2 linked regions of the Oharaeibacter diazotrophicus genome follow. The main gene of each other region encodes a partner of the protein of the gene in region 2 in a complex. Links are inferred from orthologs where the notes say so. Each region holds a gene or a part of one and is shown on either strand. Other genes may lie near its edges.

What was found.
Region 1: the proteins of dnaG (region 2) and EDD54_RS02890 are in contact, whole or in part, in a crystal structure (PDB 2R6A), measured with the Geobacillus stearothermophilus proteins. The link is inferred for Oharaeibacter diazotrophicus from one-to-one orthologs. Residues at the interface, in WP_049624496.1 of Geobacillus stearothermophilus: Lys456, Leu457, Leu458, Pro459, Ala460, Asn463, Ala464, Leu467, Leu535, Leu536, Ile537, Ala538, Gln544, Glu545, Asp548, Tyr549, His552; in WP_033016901.1 of Geobacillus stearothermophilus: Ser13, Glu15, Ala16, Gln18, Glu91, Leu92, Asp94, Ala95, Val96, Pro97, Thr98, Ala99, Ala100, Asn101, Tyr104, Tyr105, Ile108.

What each region holds. Positions count from the first base shown.
Region 1 is NZ_SNXY01000006.1:575,451-582,900, forward strand. What follows is about bases 2,531-5,420. They hold EDD54_RS02890 (replicative DNA helicase), read right to left. Parts: upstream 4,775-5,420; coding sequence 3,287-4,774; downstream 2,531-3,286. Other genes in these bases: EDD54_RS02885 (DUF1194 domain-containing protein), read left to right, coding at 2,531-3,252; EDD54_RS02895 (LysR substrate-binding domain-containing protein), read right to left, coding at 5,036-5,420. Outside these bases: EDD54_RS02875 (electron transfer flavoprotein-ubiquinone oxidoreductase), read left to right, coding at 1-1,433; EDD54_RS02880 (response regulator), read left to right, coding at 1,563-2,249; more of EDD54_RS02885, read left to right, coding at 2,467-2,530; more of EDD54_RS02895, read right to left, coding at 5,421-5,962; EDD54_RS23140 (NAD-dependent epimerase/dehydratase family protein), read left to right, coding at 6,061-7,044; EDD54_RS02905 (TatD family hydrolase), read left to right, coding at 7,264-7,450. UniProt on the Escherichia coli protein: The main replicative DNA helicase, it participates in initiation and elongation during chromosome replication. Travels ahead of the DNA replisome, separating dsDNA into templates for DNA synthesis.
Region 2 is NZ_SNXY01000010.1:408,168-412,023, reverse strand. The notes cover bases 1-2,960. They hold dnaG (DNA primase), read right to left. Parts: upstream 2,486-2,960; coding sequence 515-2,485; downstream 1-514. Other genes in these bases: carA (glutamine-hydrolyzing carbamoyl-phosphate synthase small subunit), read left to right, coding at 2,902-2,960; rpoD (RNA polymerase sigma factor RpoD), read right to left, coding at 1-50. Also shown: more of carA, read left to right, coding at 2,961-3,856. UniProt on the Escherichia coli protein: RNA polymerase that catalyzes the synthesis of short RNA molecules used as primers for DNA polymerase during DNA replication.

The sequences.
Region 1 (7,450 bases), on a different replicon or contig from region 2:
ACCCGTTCAAGACCGCCGTCACCGACGACCGCTTCTACCTGCTCGGCCCCGCCGGCTACGCCCGCCTGCCGAACTGGGCGATGCCCAAGCTGATGGGCAACCACGGCAACTACGTCGTCTCGCTCGGCAACGTCTGCCGCTGGCTCGCCGGCAAGGCCGAGGCGATGGGCGTCGAGATCTACCCGGGCTTCGCCGCCGCCGAGGTGCTCTACGACGAGGCCGGCCGCGTGGTCGGCGTCGCCACCGGCGACATGGGCGTGCACAAGGACGGCACCCCGGGCCCGAATTTCCAGCGCGGCATGGAACTGCGCGCCAAGTACACGCTGATCGGCGAGGGCGTGCGCGGCTCGCTGGCCAAGGAGCTGATCGCCCGCTTCCGCCTCGACGCCGGCCGCGAGCCGGCCAAGTTCGGCATCGGCCTCAAGGAGCTGTGGCAGATCGATCCGGCCAAGCACAAGCCGGGCCTCGTCCAGCACTCGTTCGGTTGGCCGCTCGGCTGGAGCACCGGCGGCGGCTCGTTCCTTTACCATCTCGAGGACAACCAGGTCGCCGTCGGCTTCGTGGTGCACCTCAACTACGAGAACCCCTATCTCTCGCCCTTCGAGGAATTCCAGCGCTTCAAGCAGCACCCGCTGGTGCGCGACACCTTCGAGGGCGGCAAGCGGATCGCCTACGGCGCGCGCGCCATCACCGAGGGCGGCTTCCAGTCGGTGCCGAAGCTGGTGTTCCCGGGCGGCGCGCTGCTCGGCTGCTCGGCCGGCCTCGTCAACGTGCCGCGCATCAAGGGCAGCCACAACGCGGTGCTCTCGGGCATCCAGGCGGCCGACGCGGTCGCCGAGCAGCTCGGCCGCAACCGCAAGCACGACGAGGTGCTCGCCTACGAGCACGGCTGGCGCGCCTCCGAGATCGGCCGCGACCTCTGGAAGGTCCGCAACGTCAAGCCGCTGTGGTCGAAGCTCGGCACGCTGGCCGGCATCCCGCTCGGCGCGCTCGACATGTGGCTGAACGAGCTGACCGGCTGGTCGCCCTTCGGCACGCTGAAACACGGCAAGACCGACGCCGCCAGTCTGAAGCCGGCCAAGACCTACAAGCCGATCGCCTATCCGCGGCCGGACGGCAAGATCTCGTTCGACAGGCTGTCGTCGGTGTTCCTGTCGAACACCAACCACGAGGAGGACCAGCCGGTCCACCTGAAGGTCAAGGACGCCGCGCTGCAGCGTGTCTCCGAGCTCGGCACCTTCGCCGGCCCGTCGACCCGCTACTGCCCGGCCGGTGTCTACGAGTGGGTCACCGAGGGTACCGAGGTTCCGCGCTTCGTGATCAACGCGCAGAACTGCGTCCACTGCAAGACGTGCGACATCAAGGATCCCAACCAGAACATCAACTGGACGGTGCCTGAAGGTGCGGGTGGTCCGAACTATCCCAACATGTGATATCGGGAATGCGACGTTCCGGCGACTCGGGACTTCGCGACACTGATACGATGCTGTCGCATCGCCCGGTCGGGACGACTAGAGTCTCCGGACCGAGCGGGCGAATCGGATAGCGGGACGGAAACGCGCATGAGCCGTACGACGGACGACCAAGACATCGCAGCGCCCGGCGGCAATTGGACCGTCGTGGTCGCCGACGATCATCCGATCATCCAGTCGTCGGTCGCGCGGCTCCTCAAGAAGCGTCTCGGCCTGCCCAAGCAGCCGCTGCTCGCGACCAACTACGACGAACTCTGCGACGCCGTCACCGACGGCGGCGCCGACCTCCTGGTCGTCACGGACCTCGTCATGCCCGGCATGCGCGGCCTGGAATCGCTGAAGCGGGTGCGCTCGCTGGCGCCCGAGGCGATGGTGGTGGTCTATTCCTCCAACGCCAGCCAGCAGCTCGCCCAGTCCTGCCTCGAGATCGGCTGCAAGGGCTTCGTCGGCAAGCGCGCCGGCGAGGACGTGTTCATCGCCGCCATCGTCGCGATCCTCGAGGGCGGCACCGCGACCGAACTCGGCGAGAACCCCTCGGCGGTGCCGCAGGAGGTGATCGACCGCATCGCGCTGGTCGCCCAGCTGTCGCCGCAGCAGATGAAGGTGTTCCTGCTGCTCGGCGACGGCCTCCTCAACAAGCAGATCGCCTACAAGCTCGGGATCTCCGAGGCCACCGTGAAGGCCCACGTCGGCAAGATCCTGGAGACGCTCAACATCAATTCGCGCAGCCAGGCGGCGATCGCCTCGGCGTGGATGGTCGAACACGGCCTGATGTGATCGGGGGCGCCGGCCGGCGGAACCCTGTCCGGCGCCGGTTCCAACGGCTCGCGGCCGTCCGAACCGCACCGCGGGGCTGCCGTCTCGCGGTTGCGAGGGCCGTCGTTGTGCACCGCCGGTTCATCTCCGATTCAGATTTCCGGGCGGACCCTGTCGGATCGGGGTGCCGCCGGCCGGTCTTCGGACGCGGCGCCTCCGCACGGAAGGAGGCCCGGCGATGGTGCGTGCTCCGTTCCCCGGCTCCGCGTGGCTCGCCGCGGCGGCCCTGGCCTCGACCTGCCTCGCCGCCGCCGCTCCGGCCGGCGCCGAAGAGCGGGTCGACCTCGAACTGGTGCTCGCGGTCGACGTCTCCGGGTCGATGGACCGCGACGAGCAGGAGCTGCAGCGCGCCGGCTACGTCGCCGCGATCCGCTCGCCGGAGGTGCTGGCGGCGATCGAGGGCGGTCTCGGCGGGCGCATCGCACTCGCCTACGTGGAGTGGGCCGGCACCGACCGCCAGCGCGTCGTGGTGCCGTGGACGCTGATCGACGGCGCCGCGGCGGCGGAAGGCTTTGCCACCCGCCTCGCCGCCGCGCCGGTCGGCACCATGCGCGGCACGTCGATCTCCGGCGGGCTCACGGCGGCGGCGCAGCTGTTCCCCGGCAACGGCTACGTGGGTCTCCGCCGCGTCGTCGACATCTCCGGCGACGGGCCGAACAACATGGGCCCGCCGGTCGCCGCCACGCGCGACCAGGTGCTCGGCCTCGGCATCGTCGTCAACGGCCTGCCGATCGCGCTGAAGAGCGGGGCGGGCGGCACCGACGGCAGTCGCGGGCTCGCCGGCTATTATGCCCGCTGCGTGATCGGCGGCCCCGGTGCCTTCGTCGTCGAGGTCACCGGCCGCGAGCAGTTCGCCGACGCGATCCGGCGCAAGCTGGTGCTCGAGATCGCCGACGCCGGTGGCGGCGCCGATCTCGTCTTCGCCGAGCCGCTGCGCGACACCGGCTATTCCTGCGGGCGGTGACACGCCGGACGACGACGCGGCCGAGCGTGTTCGATCACTCCATCCGTTCGGGCAGGTAGTCCTCGCGGGCGAGGTCGGCGAAGCGGGTGAACTGGGCGTGGAAGGCGAGCTGCACCGTGCCGGTCGGTCCGTGGCGCTGCTTGCCGATGATGACCTCGGCCTTGCCGCGGACCTGCTCGAACTCGGCCTGCCACTTGAAGAATTCTTCGGTGCCTTCCTTGGGCTTGCGGCCCTGCATGTAGTACTCGTCGCGGTAGATGAACACGACCACGTCGGCGTCCTGTTCGATCGAGCCGGATTCGCGGAGGTCCGCGAGCTGCGGGCGCTTGTCGTCGCGGTTCTCGACCTGACGGGAGAGCTGCGACAGCGCCACGATCGGCACCTGCAACTCCTTGGCGAGCGCCTTCAGGCCGGTGGTGATCTCGGTGATCTCCTGGACGCGGCCGTTGGACTGCGAGCGCGCCGAACCGGACAGCAGCTGGAGATAGTCGACCACCAGGAGGTCGAGGCCGCGCTGGCGCTTCAGGCGGCGGGCGCGGGCGGCGAGCTGGGCGATCGAGATGCCGCCGGTGTGGTCGATGTAGAGCGGCAGCGTCTGCATGTACTGCGCCGCGGCGGCGAGCTTGGAGAACTGGTGCTCGTCGATCGAACCGCGGCGGATGTCGGACGAGGAGATCTCCGTCTGCTCGGCGAGGATACGCGTGGCGAGCTGCTCGGATGACATTTCCAGCGAGAAGAAGCCGACGATGCCGCCGTTGACGGTCTTCATCGTGCCGTCGGGCTGCTCGGCCGCCTCGTAGGCGGCGGCGACGTTGTAGGCGATGTTGGTGACCAGCGAGGTCTTGCCCATCGCCGGACGGGCCGCGAGGATGATCAGGTCCGAACGCTGCAGGCCGCCCATGGTGGCGTCGAGGTCGCGCAGGCCCGTCGAGATGCCCGAGAGGTGGCCGTCGCGCTGGTAGGCGGCCGCCGCCATGTCGACGGCGTCGCGCAGCGCGTCGGAGAAGGTGTGGAAGCCGCCCTCGTAGCGCCCGGTCTCGGCGAGTTCGAACAGCCGCCGCTCTGCGTCCTCGATCTGCGCGCGCGGCGGCATGTCGATCGGCGCGTCGAAGGCGATGTTGACCATGTCCTCGCCGATGCGGATCAGGTTCCGCCGGACCGCGAGGTCGTGGACGATGCGGCCGTAGTCCTCGGCGTTGATGATCGTGGTCGCCTCGGAGGCGAGACGCAGCAGATACTGCGTCACCGGCATCTCGGCGATCTGGGCGTCGGCGGGGTAGAAGGTCTTCAGCGTGATCGGCGAGGCGACCTTGCCGGCCCGGATCAGCTGGCCGATCTTCTCGTAGATCGCCCGGTGCGGCTCGACGTAGAAATGCACCGCCTCCAGGAAGTCCGAGACGCGGAAGAACGTCTCGTTGTTCATCAGCATGGCGCCCAACAGCTGCCGCTCGGCCTCCATGTTGTGGGGGGCGCTGCGGGCGAGGGCGGTGGCGTCTTCGATCTTGCGGGCCGGGGCGACCATGGGCTCGTGCGGGTCTCTTGGGACGGGCGTCCGAAACGGGGATCCCGTTCTAACGCCCGGATCGGCGGGTGGAACAGGCGACGTCGAGCTATGCGCGCGATTCACAGCCGAGCGCATCCCCGCGGCCACAAAGGGTCGAAAAGCGCCGCGACGCATTGACTCCAGGGCCCGTCGGAGTCCTGTCAATGTACCACTTTTGTTCCGCGCGGCAAAGAGGGACGTTCACGACGCCCGACCGACGGTTCGCCGTTCGTCATGGCATCACCCGGCAACCGAGCCGGCGAGTGCGGCGGCGAACGCGTCGGGGCGGAGCGGGGCGAAAGCGTCGGCGAGCCAGTCGCGGAAGGCGGCTTCGACCGGGCGGAGCGGGCGGCTGCGCGAGGCGACGAACCAATAGGCGAGGCCGGTCGGCACCGCGACCGGGAAGGGCGCGACGACGGCGCCCGCGGCGAGCGCGTCGGCGGCGAGCGTCTGCCACGCCAGCATGACGCCGGCGCCGGCCGCGGCGGCCTCGAGGCAGAGCGCGGCGTCGGAGAAGGTCGGGCCGCGGGTGACGATGTCCTCGTCGAGATCGACGGCCGCGAGCCAGTCGGTCCAGCGCACCAGCGTGCGGTGGTCGCAGATCGCCGGCACGCCCGCGAGGTCGGTCGGCGCACCGAGGCGCGCGGCGAGGCCGGGCGCGCAGATGGGGAAGATGACCTGATCGACGATCCGGGTCGCGCGCACGCCCGGCCAGTCGCCGCGCCCGACCCGGATCGCGACGTCGACGTCGGCGCCGTCGAGGTCGGCGAGCGCGGTCGAGGCGTCGATCCGGAGGTCGAGCCCGGGATGGGCGGACGCAAAGGCCGGCAGGCGCTGCACCAGCCACTTGGCCGCCAGCACCGGCGGCACGGACACGGTCAACCGGTCCGCGGGCGTCGGCTCGGCGAGCGCGACCGCGGCAGCGAGCGCCCGGAAGCCGTCGCCGAGGCCGGCGAGCAGTTCGCGCCCGAACGCGGTCGGCTCGAGGCCGCGCGCCGTCCGCACGAAGATGGCGCGGCCGAGCTGCCGCTCGGTCTTCAGGATCTGCTGGCTCACCGCGCCGACCGAGACGCCGAGCGCCGCCGCCGCCCGGGCGATCGAGCCGAGGCGTCCGGCGGTTTCGACCGCCCTGAGGCCGTTGAGGTGAACACGGGAGAGGACGTCCATGTAGTTTTCCTACAGCCTCGGCCCAATGAACTCCATGGCGGCGACGCCGGTGCTCGGCGAAGATCGCGCCGTTCCCCGCCGAGCCGGATCCTCCGCCGATGTCCTTCCTCTCCCGCCCCCCGATCGGGGCGACGCTGGCGCGCGCGCTGGCGCCGCCCGGCCACGACCGCGCCATGCCCGGCATCCCCGCTCCGCCGGCCGGCGATCTGCCCTATTGGCCCGACGCCGGCGCACCGGTGCTCGTCACCGGTTCGTCGGGCCTGCTCGGCGCACGGGTCGCCGCCCGCCTAGGCGCCCGGCGCGGCATCGACCTCCGCCCGGGGCCGTGGACGTCCGCGGTCGGGTCCGTGCTCGACCGGCGGCTGCTGGCGGAGGCGACGGCCGGGATCGACGCGGTGATCCACCTCGCCGGCCTGCACGCCCCCGACGTCGGCCGGGCGAGCGCGGCCGACTTCCACGCCGTCAACGTCGACGGCACCGCCGCGGTGCTGGAGGCGGCACGCCGGGCCGGGGCGCGTCGCTTCGTCCTCGCCAGTTCGACCTCGGTGTTCGGTGCGGCGATGGCGAGGCCCGGCACGGCGGTTCACGTCACCGAAGCGCTGCAGCCGATCCCGCGCGACGTCTACGACGAGACCAAACTCGAGGCCGAGCGGCTGGTCCTGGCCGCCGACGGCGCGTTTCCCGGCGGCACCGCCGTGCTGCGCCTCGCCCGCTGCTTCCCCGAACCGCCGCGCCTCAGGGTCTGGCACCGGTTCTGGCGCGGCCTGTCGGCCGCCGACGCCGCCCGTGCGCTTGTCCGCGCGACGCGGGTCTCGGCCGGCGGCGTGTTCGTGATCGCGGCCCGTACCCGCCTGCGTCCCGAGGACGCCGACGACCTCGCGCGCGATCCGCTCGCCGTGCTGGCGCGGCGCCATCCCGCGCTCGACTGGGCGCCGGAGCGCTGGGGCGACCTCGCCGCGGCCGGCATCGACCGCATCTACGACGCCCGCCTCGCCGCGGCGCGGCTCGGCTTCGTCACGCGCCACGACGGCGAGAGTTGGCACGAACGCGCCGAACGGACGCGCCGCCCAGCGCAGCCGTGAGGCGGCCGCCGTCGACACGTTCGTCCTTCGGCTGCGGGCGACGGCGGTATCGAGATTCTGCCGTTGCCGGTCGGCCTGGAACGGCCTCGGCGCAAGGGCGAGGACGACCGCGGCCGCCTCGGCCCGCACGCGTGACACGCTTGTCCGTCCGCCCCTCGACAGGCCGGATCGCGCGGGCTATGTCCCTGCGGCATCCCCAGTATCCGAAGCCGCGCCGCCATGATCGTCGACAGCCACTGCCATCTCGACTTCCCCGATTTCGCCGAGGACATTCCGGGCGTGATCGGCCGGGCCCGCGCCGCCGGTGTCGGGCTGATGGTGACGATCTCGACCCGCGTGCGCCGCTTCGACCAGATCCGCGCCATCGCCGCGGCCCATCCGGCGGTCTACTGCTCGGTCGGTACCC
Region 2 (3,856 bases):
TCCGCGCCGGTTTCCGTCGCTTCGTCCGCTTCGGTCGCTTTCGTCGCCATGTCCGTCTCCGCCGTCGGCCGTCGCGCCGTCCTGCCGCGCCGGGCCTGTCCCGCCATCCGTCCGGACCCGCCGCCTCCGCCCGGAAGCCGCGATCCCGAGCGGTCGCACCACTCGGGAAAATGCCCGTCCAGCCCTTAAACCCGCTTTAACTCTGCCCGGCCGGCAAAACCGACCACGCCACGGGCCCGTGCCAAGCCGAACGAGGGCCGGCCACGATCCCTCGCAACGCCGTTCCGCTTGCGATGGTTCGTCCCGTCCCGTCTCGTCGCGCCCTGGAAAGCCCGATGCGGTCCGCGAGCACCCCGATCCGCGACGTCGTCGGCCGGCCGCCCTCGGGCGACGCGTGGCGCGCATCCTTCGCGCGGGAATGGGGTACCCCTTCCCGGACTCGTCTATGTAGCGAGCGGCGAGGAATCCGCAAGGGTGATTCGCGGCACCGGCGAATCGGCGGCCGGACGCGCCCTCAATGCCACAGCGCCGCCGCCGAGGCGCGCCCGCCGGTGGTGGCGGCGCGGATCGCCTTGGCGGCTTCGGCGAGTTCGGCCTCGCGGCGGGCGAGTTCCTCGCGGCGGCGGGTCAATTCGCGCGCCAGTTCGAAGATGCGCGTCGCCTGCTCCTCGTCGGTGGCCTCTCCCACCGCGGCCATGTCGTGCTCGATGTCGCCGGCGAGCGCGCGCAGCGACAACCGCTCGATCAGGATGTCGAAACAGGTCTCGACGAAGCTCTCCGGCGGGTGGAAGCGCAGGATCGGCAGCCGTTCGCGCAGCTTGTGGCCGCGCGGCGCGGTCACCGCACCCTCGCGCCGCGCCTCGTCGCCGTGGACCTCGTTGAGCACGAAGTAGAAGCGGCCGTCGAGCGCCTCGTAGAAGCTCGACACCGAACTCTCGTCGAGGTCGACGGCGATGCGGTAGAGCGCGCGCTTGAAGTCTTCCAGCGCCTTGACGCGGAACTCGGTGCGCACCAGCCGCTCGATGTTGGCCTCGTAGAGGTCGGGATACTCGACGCAGAGCCCGAGCAGGATGCGTTCGATCGCGGCGAGTTCCGGGTCGTCGGCCGGCCGGAGGTCGACGCCCGCGGCCATCGGCGCCGCGGCCGGAGCGCCGCGCTCGCCGGTCCCCGGCGCGGAACCCGAGCGCGTCCGGCGGTCGTGCGCCCAGAACAGTTCGGACAGCTTGACCCGGAGCGCCAGCCGGTAGCGCCGTGCCACCCTGTCGTCGCGGATCAGGCGGACGAGTTCGTCGACGCGCGCCTCCAGCGCCGCCTTGCGCTCGGGCGTGTCGATGCGCGCGCCGGCGGCCTCGCGCTCCCACAGCACCTCCGACAGCGGGCGGGCCTTGGCGGTCTCGGCCAGGAAGGCCTCGGCGCCGCCGGCGCGGACGACGTCGTCGGGGTCCTTGCCGTCGGGCAGGAAGCAGAAGTTGAAGGAGAAGCCGCTCTTCAGGACGGGCAGGATGCGGTCGATCGCCCGGTGCGCCGCGGCAATGCCGGCGCGGTCGCCGTCGAAGCAGATCACCGGTTCGGGCGCGAGGCGCCAGAGCCGCTGGATATGGTCCTCGGTGAAGGCGGTGCCGAGGGCGGCGACGACGTTGCGGATGCCGGCCTGGTGCACGGCGATGGCGTCGAGATAGCCTTCGGTGACGACGATCGAGCCCGACTTGTGCGCCGCCTCGCGGGCCCGGTGCACGTTGAACAGCATCGTGCCCTTGTGGAAGATCGGCGTCTCCGGCGAGTTGAGGTACTTCGGCTGGCCGTCCGGATCGAGGGTGCGGCCGCCGAAGGCGACGACGCGGCCGCGCTCGTCGTGGATCGGGATCATCACCCGGCCGCGGAAGCGGTCGTAGGACGAGCGGCCGTCCTCCGGCTTGATCAGGAGGCCGGCGGTGACCGCGACCTCCTCGGCGACGCCGTTCTGGACGAGGTGGCGCTTCAGCGCGTCGCGCTCGTCGGACGCCCAGCCGATCCGGAACTCGGCCACGGTCTTCTCGGTCAGGCCACGGCGGATCAGGTAGTCGCGCGCCGGCCGGCCCTCGGGGGCGCGCAGGCGCTGCTCGAAGAACTTCGCCGCGATCTCGCAGGCCCCGGAGAGGTCGACGCGGACCGCCTCGCGCTCGCGCTCGCGCGGATCTGCCTTCGGCAGCGCGACGCCGGCCTCGGAGGCGAGCCGCTCGACAGCCTCGCCGAAGCCGAGCCCCTCGGTCTCGGTGACGAACTTGAAGTGGTCTCCGGTCGCCCCGCAACCGAAGCAATGGTAGATGCCGCGGCGGTCGTCGCAGTGGAACGACGGCGTCTTCTCCTGGTGGAACGGGCAGCAGGCCCAGAAGTCGCCGCGGGCGGGCTGGCTCTTGCGGCGGTCGAAGGTCACGCGCCGGCCGACCACCTGGGAGATCGGCAGCCGGTTGCGGATGTCGTCGAGGACGTGGGGCGGGAAACGCATGGTGCCATCCTACTACCCCGCCGACCCGGCGGCCACTATCGCCGGCGCCACGCCATCCACCGTCACCAGCGGAAGCGCAGGCCGACCGTGGCGTACCGGGATCTGCCGGCGGCACTCGCTTCACCCTCGGGCAGCGCGAGATCGAGTCTCGCGCGATTTTCTTCCCGCCCCCGCGGAGCGACTGCCATGCGGCACCGACCGCGTTCGCACCGGAACAGCAGATCATTGTTTTCATTTGTCTTTTTATCATCTCCCTCGCAGTTGACGGCGCCGCCCGGCTCCCCTATTTTCCGCCGCGCGTGGGACCCGACGGGTCGGCCCGCGCCTTTTCGCACGCGCCGTCGCCCTCGCCGCCCGTTCCGGGTGCGGGCGCGCACGCGGCCTGCGATCCGTCCGCGACCCGGAGGGACCGACCGATGACCGCCACCGCCTGGGAAGAACCGACGCCGACCGCCGTGCTGGTGCTCGCCGACGGCACCGTGATCGAGGGCTTCGGCATCGGCGCGCGAGGGGCCGCGGTCGGCGAGGTCTGCTTCAACACCGCCATGACCGGCTACGAGGAGATCCTGACCGATCCCTCCTACGCCGGGCAGATCGTCACCTTCACCTTTCCGCACGTCGGCAACGTCGGCGTCAACGACGAGGACATCGAGACCGTCAACATGGCGGCGGCCTCGGGCGTGCGCGGCGTGGTGCTGCGCGACGACGTCACCGATCCCTCGAACTGGCGCTCGACCCGCGCCTTCGATACCTGGCTCGCCGCCCGGGGGATCGTCGGCATCACCGGCGTCGACACCCGCGCCCTCACCGCGCTGATCCGCGAGAAGGGCATGCCGAACGCCGTGATCGCCCACGCCGCCGACGGCGTGTTCGACCTCCCCGCGCTGAAGGCGCAGGCGGCGGCCTGGGGCGGGCTGGTCGGGCTCGACCTCGCCAAGGAGGTCACCAACACCCAGAGCTTCACCTGGGACGAGACCACCTGGGAGAACGGCAAGGGCTACGGCCGGCAGACCGAGCCGAAGTACAAGGTTGTCGCCATCGACTTCGGCATCAAGCGCAACATCCTGCGCCTGCTCGCCGACCAGGGCTGCGCCGTCACCGTGCTGCCGGCGACCGCGACCGCCGAGGACGTGCTCGCCCACGAGCCGGACGGCGTCTTCCTGTCGAACGGCCCCGGCGACCCCGCCGCCACCGGCGAATACGCCGTGCCGACCATCCGCGCGGTGGTCGAGACCGGCGTTCCGACCTTCGGCATCTGCCTCGGCCACCAGATGCTCGGCCTCGCCGTCGGCGGGCGCACCGTCAAGATGCACCAGGGCCACCACGGCGCGAACCACCCGGTGATGGACCACACCACCGGCAAGGTCGAGA